DNA from 4 places in the Mycoplana sp. MJR14 genome. Region 4 is predicted to be linked to each of the others. Evidence: predicted binding sites of a transcription regulator. Region 4 holds the regulator's gene; each other region holds the start of a gene.

Region 1 (3,320 bases), on a different contig from region 4:
CCAGCGCGATGTTGGTGGCGAGGCTGCGGCCGTCGGTGAGGCGGAAGATGGTGTCGAGCAGGTAAGGAGTGACGGCCTTGCCGGTGATCTCGTCGCGCTCGGCGTGGTCGAGGGCGCGCTGGATGTAGATCTCCATTTCACGCCGCGGGATCTCGTTCTCCTCGGGGACCGGATTGGCGACCAGCATGCCGCCGTCGATGCCGAGTTGCTCGCGCACCCTCTGGAAATGGGCGATGGCGGCGGGGCTGTTCAGCATCAGCGGGCTCGGCAGGCCCGACTGGCGCGACCAGAAGGCGGGAAAATCCACGCTGTCATAGGTGACGACCGGAACGCCGCGGGTTTCCAGGACCTCGAGCGTCTTGGGAATGTCGAGGATGGCCTTGGCGCCGGCGCAGACGACGATGACGCCGGTGCGCGACAGTTCGTCGAGGTCGGCCGAGATGTCGAAGCTCTCCTCGGCCTTGCGGTGCACGCCGCCGATGCCGCCGGTGGCGAAGACGCGGATGCCGGCAAGCGCCGCCGCGATCATGGTCGCAGCCACCGTGGTGGCGCCGGTGCGGCGCTCGGCGATGGCGAAGGCGAGGTCGGCGCGCGACAGCTTCATCGCGCCGCTCGTCTGCGCCAGGGCCTCCAGCGTCGCGTCGTCGAGGCCGACATGCAGCACGCCGTCGATCACCGCGATCGTCGCCGGCACGGCGCCCTCCTCGCGGATGATATTCTCGACGCTGCGCGCCATCTCCAGATTGCCCGGATAGGGCATGCCGTGGGTGATGATGGTCGATTCCAGCGCGACCAGCGGCGCGCCGCGCTCCTTTGCGGCCGTCACTTCGTCGGAATAGGCAATCGGCAGGAGCGGGGTGGATCTGGTCATCGTCTCTTCCTCGGATATCGTCGGCTTGCGGCCCGGTCGGCCCGTCTGCCGGGCCGCAAGGGTCTCATGACAGCATTTCCGCCTCGGGGACAAGCCCCGTCACGCGGGCGAGCAATTCCGGCTCGAGTTCCTCGGCCACCGCGAGCGGCGAACGCACGGCGATCAGGGCGGCGGCCGCGCCCTGGCGCAGCGCCTGCGCCAGCGGCCGGCCGGCGAGATGGGCCGACAGGAAGCCGGAGGCGAGCGCGTCGCCGGCGCCGGTGACGTCGCCCAGGATCTCCAGCCGGGGCGGCGCCAGCATTGCCGCCCCGGTCTCGTCGAAGGCGATCGCCGCTTCGCTGCCGCGGCTGATGACGCCGCGGGCGAGGCCGGCGGCGCGCAGCAGCGCCGGCCAGTCCTGCGGCCGGTCGGGCTGCGTCTCAATCAGTGCGCGGGCCTCCGCCTCGTTCATGAACAGGCCGGCCAGGGCCGGAAGGACGGGGCGGAACCGGACCACCTTCGCCGGCGAGATGGCGATGCCGAAGACCGGATGGGCGTGGCGGCGCGCGGCGTCGGCGATCGCCGCGATCGTCTCCTCCGGCAGGTTGGCGTCGGTGAGGACGGCGCCCGTGGCCGCGAATGCCTCGCGCACGGCGCGCTGCTGCATGCGCCGCGGCGAGAACAGGCGGTAGAGCTCCATGTCGGCCAGCGCGATCACCAGGTTGCCGTCGGCCTCGATGATCGCGGTGTAGCTCGGCGTCGCCCGGTCGAGGAAGGTGAACGGCGTGTCCTCCACGCCGGCCGCTTCCGCCGCCGCCGCGACGATCTCGCCGTCGGCGTCGCCGCCGCGGGGCGCGATCAGCCGCACGGGGTGGCCGAGGCGGGCGAGGTTGCGCGCGGCATTGAAGACGCCGCCGCCGGCCTCGACGAACCAGCTGCCCGGATTGCTGGCGCCCGGCGCCGTCTGGCCATGGATGCGGCCGCGCCGGTCGACATGGGCGCCGCCGAGGGCGAGGATCCTGACAGCCGTCATCGCGGCCCTCCGGCGGAGGCGCGATTCGTGCGGCGATCGCCGTCGCAACGGCCGGCTGCGCCGTGGTATACTGTCGAGCGGGCGCGCTGAAACGAAAACGGAACACGCCCCTGAATATCAAGCCTAATCAATCGCATGGTGTGCTGTTGCCAAACGAGAACAAAAAGTGTACATAGCATCCATCGGCAGCTTCATTGCCTGTCTGGTCCCAATAACCTAAAGGTGGAGCAAATGGCACAAAACTCTTTGCGGCTCGTAGAGGATAAATCGGTGGACAAAAGCAAGGCACTCGAAGCGGCACTTTCTCAGATCGAGAGGTCGTTCGGCAAGGGCTCGATCATGAAGCTCGGCTCGAAGGACAGTGTCGTCGAGATCGAAACCATCCCGACCGGCTCGCTCGGTCTCGACATCGCGCTCGGGATCGGCGGCCTGCCCAAGGGGCGGATCATCGAGATCTACGGACCGGAGAGCTCGGGCAAGACGACGCTGGCGCTGCAGACGATCGCGGAGGCCCAGAAGAAAGGCGGCATCTGCGGCTTCGTCGATGCCGAGCATGCGCTCGATCCGGTCTATGCCCGCAAGCTCGGCGTCGACCTGGAGAACCTTCTGATCTCGCAGCCGGACAATGGCGAGCAGGCGCTCGAGATCACCGATGCGCTGGTGCGCTCGGGGGCGATCGACGTTCTCGTCATCGATTCGGTCGCAGCACTGACGCCGCGCGCTGAAATCGAGGGCGAGATGGGCGACAGCCTGCCGGGCCTTCAGGCGCGCCTGATGAGTCAGGCGCTGCGCAAGCTGACGGCGTCGATCTCGCGCTCGAACACCATGGTCATCTTCATCAACCAGATCCGCATGAAGATCGGCGTCATGTTCGGCTCGCCGGAGACGACGACCGGCGGCAACGCCTTGAAGTTCTATGCCTCGGTCCGCCTCGACATCCGCCGCATCGGCGCGGTGAAGGAGCGCGACGAGGTGATCGGCAACCAGACGAAGATCAAGGTCGTCAAGAACAAGATGGCGCCGCCCTTCAAGGAGGTCGAGTTCGACATCATGTATGGCGAGGGCGTCTCCAAGACCGGCGAACTGATCGACCTCGGCGTCAAGGCCGGCATCGTCGAGAAGTCCGGCTCCTGGTTCTCCTACAACAGCCAGCGGCTCGGCCAGGGGCGTGAGAACGCCAAGCAGTTCCTGCGCGACAATCCCGATACCGCACGCGAGATCGAGATGGCGCTCCGCCAGAATGCCGGTTTGATCGCCGACAAGCTGCTCGACAGCGGGCGGCCGGAGGATGACGACGGCGACAGCGCGGCGGAGATGTGATCGCCGGGGTCGGGTTTCGGGTCGGGAGCAGGTCCTGACCCGACAGTTCCTCCGCGGCGAGTGGCGTCAGGCCTCTCCCGGTCCGCATATTCAAGCCGGTCTTCGCGAGGGCGAAGG
Region 2 (3,320 bases), on a different contig from region 4:
CCGCCTGGCGGCGCAGTTCCGCGGCCTCGGCGCGCTCGGCCTCCTCCGCATCGTCGGTGGCACCGGTGAAGCGCGGCAGGATCGGCGCGCGCGTCTTCAGGACGAAGGAGCAGCGCCTGGCGATCTCCACCGTGTTCTCCAGCGCCTCCGGGAGATCGGCGAACAGGGCGGCCATCGCCGCGCGGCTCTTGAGGTAATGATCGGGCGAGAGGCGAAAACGGTTGTCGTCCGACACCATGGCGTTGTGGGCGACCGCCATCAGGGCATCGTGCGCCTCGTAGTCGTCCGGCGTCGGAAAGAACGGCTCGTTGGTCGCCACCAGCGGCAGGTCGTGCCGGTAGGCGAGATCGATCATCCGCCGCTCGTGCTTGCGGTCGTAGCTCCCATGCCGCTGCAGCTCGACATAGAGCCGGTCGCCGAACAGCCGCTTCAATTCCAGGAGCCGCGCCTCGGCGACCGCCGGCTGCCCTGCGGCGAAGGCCATGTCGACCGGGCCGGTGGCGGCACCGGTCAAGGCGATCAGGCCGTCCGTTCCCTCTTCCAGCCACGAGCGCATCAGGTGCACCGAATGGCCGCTGCCCTCGCCGCCGAGATAGGCGCGGCTGATCAGTTCCATCAGGCGGACGTAGCCCGCGTCGGTGGCGACGAGGACGACGATCGACGGCAGCTTCGCCAGCGCCTGCGACGGATTGCGGCGCTCGCCCTCGCCCTCGTCCTCCATGTCGATCGAGAGCTGACATCCGATCAGCGGCTGGATGCCGTCGGCCACCGCCTTCTGCGAGAACTCGAGCGCGGCGAACAGGTTGTTGGTGTCGGTGATGGCGATCGCCGGCTGGCTGTCGCTGACGGCCTTGCCGAGGATCTTCTTGATCGGCAGCGCGCCCTCCAGCAGGGAATAGGCCGAGTGGACGCGCAGATGGACGAACTGGACGCCGCCGCCCGCCGAATGTCCGCCCGTCATGTCCGCACCAGCCTGCGCCATCATTGCCACTCCGTTTCAGGGAGGCAAGGATAAGCGGATTCGCGCAGCGGAAGTCCAGTCAAACATTCGGGACGCGGCCCTTATCCCCGCCCCGCAGGCGGGGGCTGGGGGCGGATGGCCACAGCAACGGCTCGGTTACAGCCCGAGCGCGAGGACGGACAGGCTCGCGACGAACATGGCAATGGAGGTAAAGGCGGCGAGTTCACGCATGAAATCGGTCATTTGACGTCTCCAATCTGTTTATGTTTCCAGTCTGTTCTATTTTTGTTCTTTCGTCAACCCTGCAGATTAGACAGTCCGTTGCAGGCGCGCGGCGCGGCGGACCGCTGGACTGTCCGACCGGCTTTTCCTATGTTCGGCGCTCAGTCAGGGATGTTTGCACGATGAAGACCGCACTGCCGCTCGCCCTTGTCCTTCTTTCTCCGGCGGGCGCGATCGCCGAGACGTTTCCCGCCGACAGGATCACGGCGGCCGCGACCGGCGACTGGGACAGGGATGGCCGGCAGGATCTGGTGCTGATCGTCAGGCCGGCCGAGGGCAGCGACGACGACAACGGCGTCTATATCTACCTCGCCGACGACGGCGAACCGCGGCTGTCGCTGAAGGTCGCGGCTCCGAACAAGATCTGGGGCAGCACCACCGTCTTCGGACAGGAGGCCGGCGTCACGGCGCTCTCGAACGGCTCGATCTCGATCACCTCGCAGAACAGCGCGATCGGACGCGACCGCTGGGAGCAGAGCCTGACGGTCGCCTACCGCAATTCCAGGTTCGTCGTCGCCGGCTACACCTACTCCGCCTACGACACTCTCGACCCGAACCACACCGAAAGCTGCGACCTGAACGTGCTCACCGGCAAGGGAACGGCGAACGGCAAGCCAATCGCGACCAAGGGCGAGCAGGTCAGCCTGGAGGCCTGGAACGACGATATCGGGCAGAAGGCTTGCGGACTGGAGCAGCAATAGGCCCGCCCTCGTCCGCCGGCCCGCGACGCGGCCGGCGCCAACCGCAGCCGCGGCTCAGTGCATTTCGCGGACCTTGCCGTCCTCGATGGTGACGCGGCGGTCCATCAGGGCGGCGATCTCGTGATTGTGGGTGGCGATCAGCGCCGCCAGGCCCGACTGGCGCACCAGCGCCTGCAGCGCCTCGAACACGTAGCCGGCCGTCTCGGGGTCGAGATTGCCGGTCGGCTCGTCGGCGAGAAGCAGGAGCGGCGCATTGGCGACGGCGCGCGCGATCGCGACCCGCTGCTGCTCGCCGCCGGAAAGCTCCGACGGGCGATGGTCGCCGCGATGGCCGATGCGCATGTAGTCGAGCAGCTGCTTCGCCCGCTCGCGGGCCTCGGCCTTGGGAAGCCCGGCGATCAGCTGCGGCATCATGATGTTCTCCAGCGCCGAGAACTCCGGCAGGAGATGGTGGAACTGGTAGACGAAGCCGATCTCGTTGCGGCGGATCGCCGTGCGCTCCTCGTCGCCGAGCGTGGCGCAGGAATGGCCGTTGACAACGACATCGCCGGCATCGGGCCGCTCCAGCAGGCCCGCGACGTGCAGCAGCGTCGACTTTCCGGTGCCGGACGGGGCCACCAGCGCTGCGATCTCACCACTGCGCAGGGTGAAATCCGCCCCCTTCAGGATCGACAGCACCGTCTCGCCCTGGCCGTAGTGGCGATCGACGCCGGTCAACTTCAGTGCCACGCGCGCATTCATCGGGACGTCCTATTCATACCGCAGGGCCTGCACGGGATCGAGCTTGGAGGCGCGCCATGCGGGGAAGATCGTGGCCAGGAAAGACAGCGCCAGCGCCATGACGACGATCGACAGCGTCTCGCCGAGGTTCATGTCGGCCGGCAGCTGGCTGAGGAAATAGAGCTCGGGATCGAACAGCGTCTGCCCGGACAGCCAGGAGAAGAACTGGCGGATCGATTCGACGTTGAGGCAGACGACGACGCCGAGCAGGACGCCGGCGATGGTGCCGACCGTGCCGATCGCCGCCCCGGTCATGAAGAAGATGCGCATGATCGAGCCCGAGGTGGCGCCCATCGTGCGCAGGATGGCGATGTCGCTGCCCTTGTCCTTCACCAGCATGATCAGGCCGGAGATGATGTTCAGCGCCGCGACCAGGACGATCAGCGTCAGGATCATGAACATGACGTTGCGCTCGACCTCGAGGGCGGAGAAGAAGGTGCGGTTCCGCTGGCGCCAGTCGGTGATGTAGACCTGCCGTTCGGCGGCGGCCTCGACCGGCTGGCGCAGCGCGTCGACGGCATCGGGGTTGTCGACGAAGAGCTCGATCGACTGCACCAGGCCCTCGGCGTTGAAATAGAGCTGGGCCTCCTCCAGCG
Region 3 (3,320 bases), on a different contig from region 4:
TTCTCTCGGACGAAGCCACCACTCGCCGAATATCCGCTCCGGGCCATCGGCCCTTTTGACGCGCCGGCGCTTGCCGCGCCAGGTGAACACGGCAGGCGGCTGGTCAGGTAGCAGAGCGGTGACGTCGATCCTTTCCGGGTTTGCCAGCAGCCGCGACGGCCTCGGCCATTTGGCGGCCCAGGTCGCGCCGGTTTCGTCGTCTGTTGGACCGATACGCCGCATGGACCGTTCCGGGACATCGGAGGCGACAGGTGTGACACGGTAAAGCCGCTGGCCGCGATTGCCGAGAATGTCGACAAGCGGTGTCACGTCGACCACGGGTTCTTCGATCAGAGAGGATGCAGTCTGTCGCTCCTCGAGCGGTTCTGCCATGATGGCGACAAGCACCAGGCGTTCGATGCCGAAGCCCGGGTCGATCTTCTCGATGCGGTCGCAGAGAAGCTTTGACAGCCGGGCGGGGTCGCGCACCGGTTTTGCCAAGCCGGCTCGGATGCATTGGCGGGTGTTGTCGACACGATGGATGACGAGATCGGAACGCCTGACGCCGAGGCCACGTGTCTCGAGCTTGGTGGTCAGTTTGCCGACCAGTCGACGCACATATTTGGCGATCGTCTCCGCCGCGCCGATCGGCTCCTGAAAGTTCTTCGCTGCCTCGACAAGCTCCGGAGTGCGCAGGGGTTCGATGGGTTCTGCCATTCGACCAAGCAGTTGGTCCAGCCGCCGGCCGACTTCCGGACCGTATCGCAGCGTCACGGGAGCGCGAGGCATTGCGGAGAGTTCACCGACCGTCTCGACGCCCATCACCCGCCGCCCATGGATCGTGTCTGGCGGAAGACGCAGACAGTGGAACGGCAGGCCAGTTACCGCTTTCAACACACCGCCCACCGGAACGACGGTCGTTTCAGCCGACGTCACGCGGGTGATGGCATGCGCGGCTCCCCATGTATCCGCGACGGCGGCACGTGCGGTAAGTCCCCGCCCTCTCAAGGCGTTGACCAACCCGGAGATCAGCAGATGTTCGCCACCCTGAAGGTGATCGGCGCCTTCCGTGTCCATGACGATCCCGTCCGAGCCGTCGACGGCGACGACAGGGCTGTATTGCCGGAGCGCCCATAGTGCCAGGCGCTCAAGGGCTGCTGCATCAGCGCTGGGATCAGCATCGATCATCGTGAGGTTCGCGACCACGGCCTGAGCTTTGCTCGCCGGCATGCCCACCTTGAGGCCGAGCTTGCGCGCGGCGGTATCGGCAGCCGAGATCCAGCGTTTCGACCCCGATTTGGAAATGACGACGAGCGGCTGATCAGCTGGCACGGCTCCCTTTCCATGCCGCCGTATCCGGTCTGTTGGCAGAGTGGGGAAGTAGACACACACGACCCTTGGCATCACAGGCTCCTATTTCAAACTCAGCACACTCGCCTGCTTTCACGCGCGTCAATTCCAGCAGCCATCGGGCCCGGCCGACACCCGCGACCGGCAGCTCCTCCGACGGAAGCACGCTCACCCTCCATCGTGTCGTCGAGGCCGTCGGATTGCCGAAGTCCGACGCTTCCGTCTGCCGCCGCCATCTGCGGACCACGAGCCCCATGGTTCCTGTCTTTTCGGCAGCCAGCTGCAGCCGCCGGGATGCCACCATCGGCAATCGAACCAGCTCCCCGACCAGGGCTGCCAAACCACCGAAAGAGAGCCCTTCTTCCATGGATGCCAGCACGTCCTCCTCCTTGTCGCCTTCGCAGAAGATCACTCGGTCGGGATGCAGGCCGGCCTGGGCGATGGCGGGAAAAAACAGGTCAGGTCTCGTCAGGCACCAGAGGACCTTGCCCTTCGAGCGCGCGGCAATTCCGGCGGCGAACAGGGCCGCCGCCGCGCCGTCCACAGTGCCCGAACCGCCACCGGCGACCTCGTGAAGAGCGCCGTAAGACAGCCCACCGCCCGGTAGCCGTTCATCAATTTGGCGAACGCCGAAGGGAAGCGCGGCAGCCTTCTTCGCCGCGCTGCCTTCCAGGTGCGCAATACGATCCCTGAGTTCCTCAATGACCCGAGGGCTATAGACGCGCGACATCGTTCACGGACCTCCCTCGGCTCGTGTTGCATGGACTTCATGTCCCCGAAAATTGTTGGTGTTCTTCTTTTGTTCCGTGCCCATGACGGAGTCAAGCCGGTCTTATCGAGCTTATTTAGGCTCCGCTAAAGCGCTGCGGGCGAAATGATGAAACGAATCAGGAGCCTAGGCTGCGGGAGCCAAGTGACTCCACTGCCTCATTTTTTTCCGCGTTTTGCACAAGGACCTGAAAGATGCGGCGGCGTGACAGCTGCCGAAACGAAAAAGCCTGCCGCGGGAGGAGGTGCGGCAGGCTTTTCGAAAATAACCGAACAGCAACTGGGAGGAGGAGTGTTGCTGTTTCCGCAAACGCCCTTGGGAGGAGGAGTAGGACGTCTGCATATCGAACCGACGCGGGAGGAGGTGCATCGCTTCGATAAGCACATCATACGGATTCCCGTCGCCTATTAAATAGACTTTGCTGCACCGCAGTCATGCTGAAATCGCATATCAATTCTGACGGTGCCAGGTTGGTCATTCAGAGCTGATGGCGCTCCTTCCCAACTCCCTGCCCAACTCCATGGAACAAAACGATAATCTGTTGCTTTTTGCCTCCTGAGGTCGCGTGCCGTGTCAACCGGACGTGACAGGGATGACGAACGCGATGATTTTTCCGGTTTCTCATCGCGGCCAACGAAACGGCAGCCGAGCGTCTCACCTGTCCGGCCCGCGCCTCATACCGTCTTCGTCCGAGACGGGAGGCGGATTTGTACCGGAGACTGCCATGGCCAGCGACAAGCTCTCGACCTATAAGCAGAAGCGCGATTTTCAGAAGACGCAAGAACCGAGCGGCGCAGCGAAGCTGAAGGCATCGAACCGCAGGCGCTTCGTCATTCAGAAGCACGACGCCACGCGGCTGCATTATGACTTGCGGCTCGAACTCGACGGGGTGTTCAAGTCTTGGGCAGTGACCAAGGGACCGTCGCTCGATCCCCACGACAAACGGTTGGCTGTCGAAGTCGAGGATCACCCGCTCGATTATGGCGACTTCGAAGGTACCATACCGAAAGGCCAGTATGGCGGAGGCACGGTCATGTTGTGGGACCGTGGCTATTGGGAGCCGGAAGGCAACAAAACGCCGGAGCAGGCGCTGGCCAAGGGCGACTTCAAGTTCACTCTGGAAGGCGAGCGGCTGCATGGCAGCTTTGTCCTCGTGCGGATGCGCAACGACCGCGACGGGGGCAAGCGGACCAACTGGCTGCTGATCAAACATCATGACGAC
Region 4 (3,320 bases):
AGTATTCTTGATCCAAAACTGTGACCGATCGCGATGAATTGATTTTCAGAGGAATATTTGTCGGACAGCACCGAACTAATTGCTCCGACAATTTTGGATACGGACCCGGATTGAGCGATTCTGTCAGCAATGGTTTGCTTTGACCAGAATGTAATGTTGTCTAGCGGGAAACGATCAAAAGGAGGAATCTTCGATTTAGCGTTCCATCCAACGTAAATGCCAAGGACCTGCTTTCCGCCGAGATTGGAGGCTGAGAGTTTTGTGATCAGATTTTGGAAATTAATATAGTCGGAGTCGCTCGCAGAGACATCGTGCTTCCAACCATGAATGTATAGAATGACGAGCTTTGGCAACGATGTGGCGTGGGAACTCTCAATAGGACGAGGCTCGTTATCTGCCCGTCTCGGTCTATCCCAGTTTAACTCAAATAGAACATTGGTGAGTTCACACCGGTCGACAAAGCTACCCTCGTCCGTGAGTCGAATATTGAGAACCTTGCCCTCGTAGTAGGGCCGCGGCTTATAAATTGGGTCTTCGGCCTGCCCCCTCTTGCCACAATCGTTCTGCGACGCATCGGCAGGTTCGTCAAAATACGATTCGACTTCAGGAACCAACCAAAATACCAGGAGCAAGGCAATAACGCCACTGATTGGACCTATGCGAGTTCTCCACATTGCCCCCTCCATTTTCTTTCAACTTTATATCATGGCACAAAATCAATTCTTTAACAACTTGCTCTTCAAGCATTGGATGTATTCTGTGGCAAGCATGATAATTTGAAAGAGCGCGTCACATCTATTAATCGGGGATCCTTTGGAAGGTTGCCAGCACCGCTTCTCTGCATACCTGTCGCAACACTTCGCAGGCAGCTCGCCATTCAGTAGCGACGAATTCATCGCGGTGCCGTTTATGCGTGGTGGAACTAACCAGTCCACGCCGGCCGGCGGATTCGAGGTGCGCGATCCGCCGGAGCCGGCGGACTGCTCCATTTCCATTTCTCTGACATAGTTGGCCGCACCTATAACGGTCTCCTTCCGGTCGAGTTACCTTGGTAGCCAGCTGAAGAACGAAAAGAGAACACACCGCTACGATCTTTGCAACTCAACTCCGTAGCACGTTCACGTATCATTCCGTATGGGCCGATACGAGATAGGCGTCAATGCACTGAAAAAACGGGAGTTTTTGGGATCAATTGGGATGAGTAGTGACCGGCGAAATAGAATTTCAAGACCGGTTCCCTAAACCACTCGGACACTCTTCCATTGGCCCGGCGCGACAAGTTGTGTCGGCATCGGGTGCCTTGTACACCCCAGAGCGGCGCACAGCGACTTTATAGCCGTTCGCCAGCGGCCGTCAACGTCCCACCACATGGCCTGTCCGGAGCGTCGAATTCACTGAATTTTAGCCACTTGCGGAACACAAATGGAACAGATAGTGTTTGTTCCGTATTTGTTTCACGATTCTGGGTGACGAGCCATGCTGACCCGCAAGCAACAGGAACTGCTTCTCTTCATCCACGAGCGGATGAAGGAGACGGGAATTCCGCCGTCGTTCGACGAGATGAAGGATGCGCTCGACCTGGCGTCGAAGTCCGGCATCCATCGGCTCATCACCGCACTCGAGGAGCGCGGCTTCATCCGCAGGTTGCCCAATCGCGCCCGCGCGCTGGAGGTCATCAAGCTGCCGGAGGCCTATTCGCCTAGCCTGAAGGCGCGGCGCGGCTTCTCGCCCTCCGTCATCGAAGGCAGCCTCGGCAAGGAAAAGCCGGCGCCGGAACGGCCGCAGGCTCCGGCATCGGAGAGCTCCGTTGCCGTGCCGGTGATGGGCCGGATCGCCGCCGGCGTGCCGATCTCCGCCATCCAGAACAACACCCACGATATCTCCGTGCCGGCGGAAATGCTGGGCGGCGGCGAGCACTACGCGCTGGAGGTTCGGGGTGACTCGATGATCGAGGCGGGCATCCTCGACGGCGATACGGTGATCATCCGCAATGCCGGAACGGCCAACCCCGGCGATATCGTGGTGGCGCTCGTCGACGACGAGGAGGCGACCCTCAAGCGCTTTCGCCGCAAGGGCGCCTCGATCGCGCTGGAGGCTGCCAACCCGGCCTACGAGACGCGGATTTTCGGCCCCGATCGCGTCAAGATCCAGGGCAAGCTGGTCGGTCTCATTCGTCGCTATCATTGACGCCGCGGGTTCGGTCCGGATCCCAGAAGCTGTCGGAGCGCCAGTCGTAGAGGCGATGGCGGTTCCAGGGGCGGTGGATCTGGACGACGGCCGGCGTGATGGACATGTCGCGCCCTGCCCCGCCACCAGGGCCCGTCGATGCGATCTCCAGGGCGCCGGTCAGGCGCAGGTTTTGCCGGCCGATCAACGGGGTTCCGTTGCTGCAGGCGCGTCCGCCGCGATGGCGCGGGGCAATCACGATATCGGCGCTGTCGCATGCCGCGGCCAGGTGGATCGGATCCTCCAGCCAGATCACCCGCCAGCCGGCGGCAGCGACGCCGGCACACCACGCCTGCCGGCGGCAGACGAAGCGCTTCTGCGCGGCCGCCAGGGAGAAGGCCGCGTCGAACGCCCCGCCCATCGTGCCGGCCCCGGCCGGAGACCGCCCGGAGACCCCGGGGCCGGATGCCGCAGCCTCGGGCGGCGATATGGAGTTGTCCTCGCCTAGTTGCCCGTCACGCAATCTACCGTTACCCGATTGCCTGTCAGGCGATTGCCCACCGACCGATCGCCCGTCGCCCTGTCGACCGGTTGGCCCCGTGGCTCGGCCGCCCGCTGTTGAGCTTGCAATACCCCCACGCTCGCGTTCCCCGCTTTCGAGTGTCGCAGGCGCCCGGTGTTCCTTAAGCCGAAGCGCATACCGCCATTGATCGTAGATGAAGCCCGGGGGCTGCCGGCGATTGGTCGCAGCCTCACGGTCGTGGACGAGCGCCACCAGCGTTCCGTCCTCGGACACCAGCACTTGCGGCGCCGGCTGTGCGGGCGGGAAGAAAGCCAGACCGGCGCCTGCGACGAGCGGCAGGAGGGCGAGTGCTGCGATCTGTGTCCGGAACAGGCAGGCGATCGCCCCACCCGCGGCCAGGAGGGCGAAGGAAAGCGGCGGCAGGCGTCCGGTGACGATCTCGCCGCCCCAACCGGACACGAGATGCGCCAGGGCGATGATGGCTTCGATGCCCATTCCCATCACCTCGAGGGGAATGCCTTCGAGGCCGAACGGCATCAGCAGCATGGCGACGACCCCCATCGGCATCACCACGAGGGAGATGATCGGCATGGCGAGCAGATTGCCGGCAAGCCCGTAGGCGGGAATCCGA

Evidence for each region. Region 4 encodes LexA, which represses DNA repair genes until DNA is damaged. Its sites were predicted from a motif close to TGTTCNNNNTGTGTTCNG; they were not measured.
Region 1: a site for LexA is predicted at 2,039-2,056, ahead of recA (recombinase RecA). Genes of this name have one in related genera too.
Region 2: a site for LexA is predicted at 1,237-1,254, ahead of dnaE (DNA polymerase III subunit alpha). Genes of this name have one in related genera too.
Region 3: a site for LexA is predicted at 2,119-2,136, ahead of P0086_RS02920 (ImuA family protein). Genes of this name have one in related genera too.

What each region holds. Positions count from the first base shown of each region.
Region 1 is NZ_JARGEO010000011.1:50,691-54,010, reverse strand. Features, by position in the region: gene P0086_RS21060 (pseudouridine-5'-phosphate glycosidase) at 1-871, opposite strand, end outside; gene P0086_RS21055 (carbohydrate kinase family protein) at 936-1,883, opposite strand; gene recA (recombinase RecA) at 2,115-3,203, shown strand.
Region 2 is NZ_JARGEO010000014.1:46,238-49,557, reverse strand. Features, by position in the region: gene dnaE (DNA polymerase III subunit alpha) at 1-961, opposite strand, end outside; gene P0086_RS23175 (hypothetical protein) at 1,366-1,944, shown strand; gene P0086_RS23170 (ABC transporter ATP-binding protein) at 1,999-2,685, opposite strand; gene P0086_RS23165 (lipoprotein-releasing ABC transporter permease subunit) at 2,695-3,320, opposite strand, start outside.
Region 3 is NZ_JARGEO010000001.1:590,451-593,770, reverse strand. Features, by position in the region: gene P0086_RS02925 (DNA polymerase Y family protein) at 1-1,383, opposite strand, end outside; gene P0086_RS02920 (ImuA family protein) at 1,301-2,059, opposite strand; gene ligD (DNA ligase D) at 2,823-3,320, shown strand, end outside.
Region 4 is NZ_JARGEO010000006.1:161,729-165,048, forward strand. Features, by position in the region: gene P0086_RS16005 (hypothetical protein) at 1-674, opposite strand, end outside; gene lexA (transcriptional repressor LexA) at 1,477-2,187, shown strand; gene P0086_RS16015 (ComEC/Rec2 family competence protein) at 2,168-3,320, opposite strand, start outside.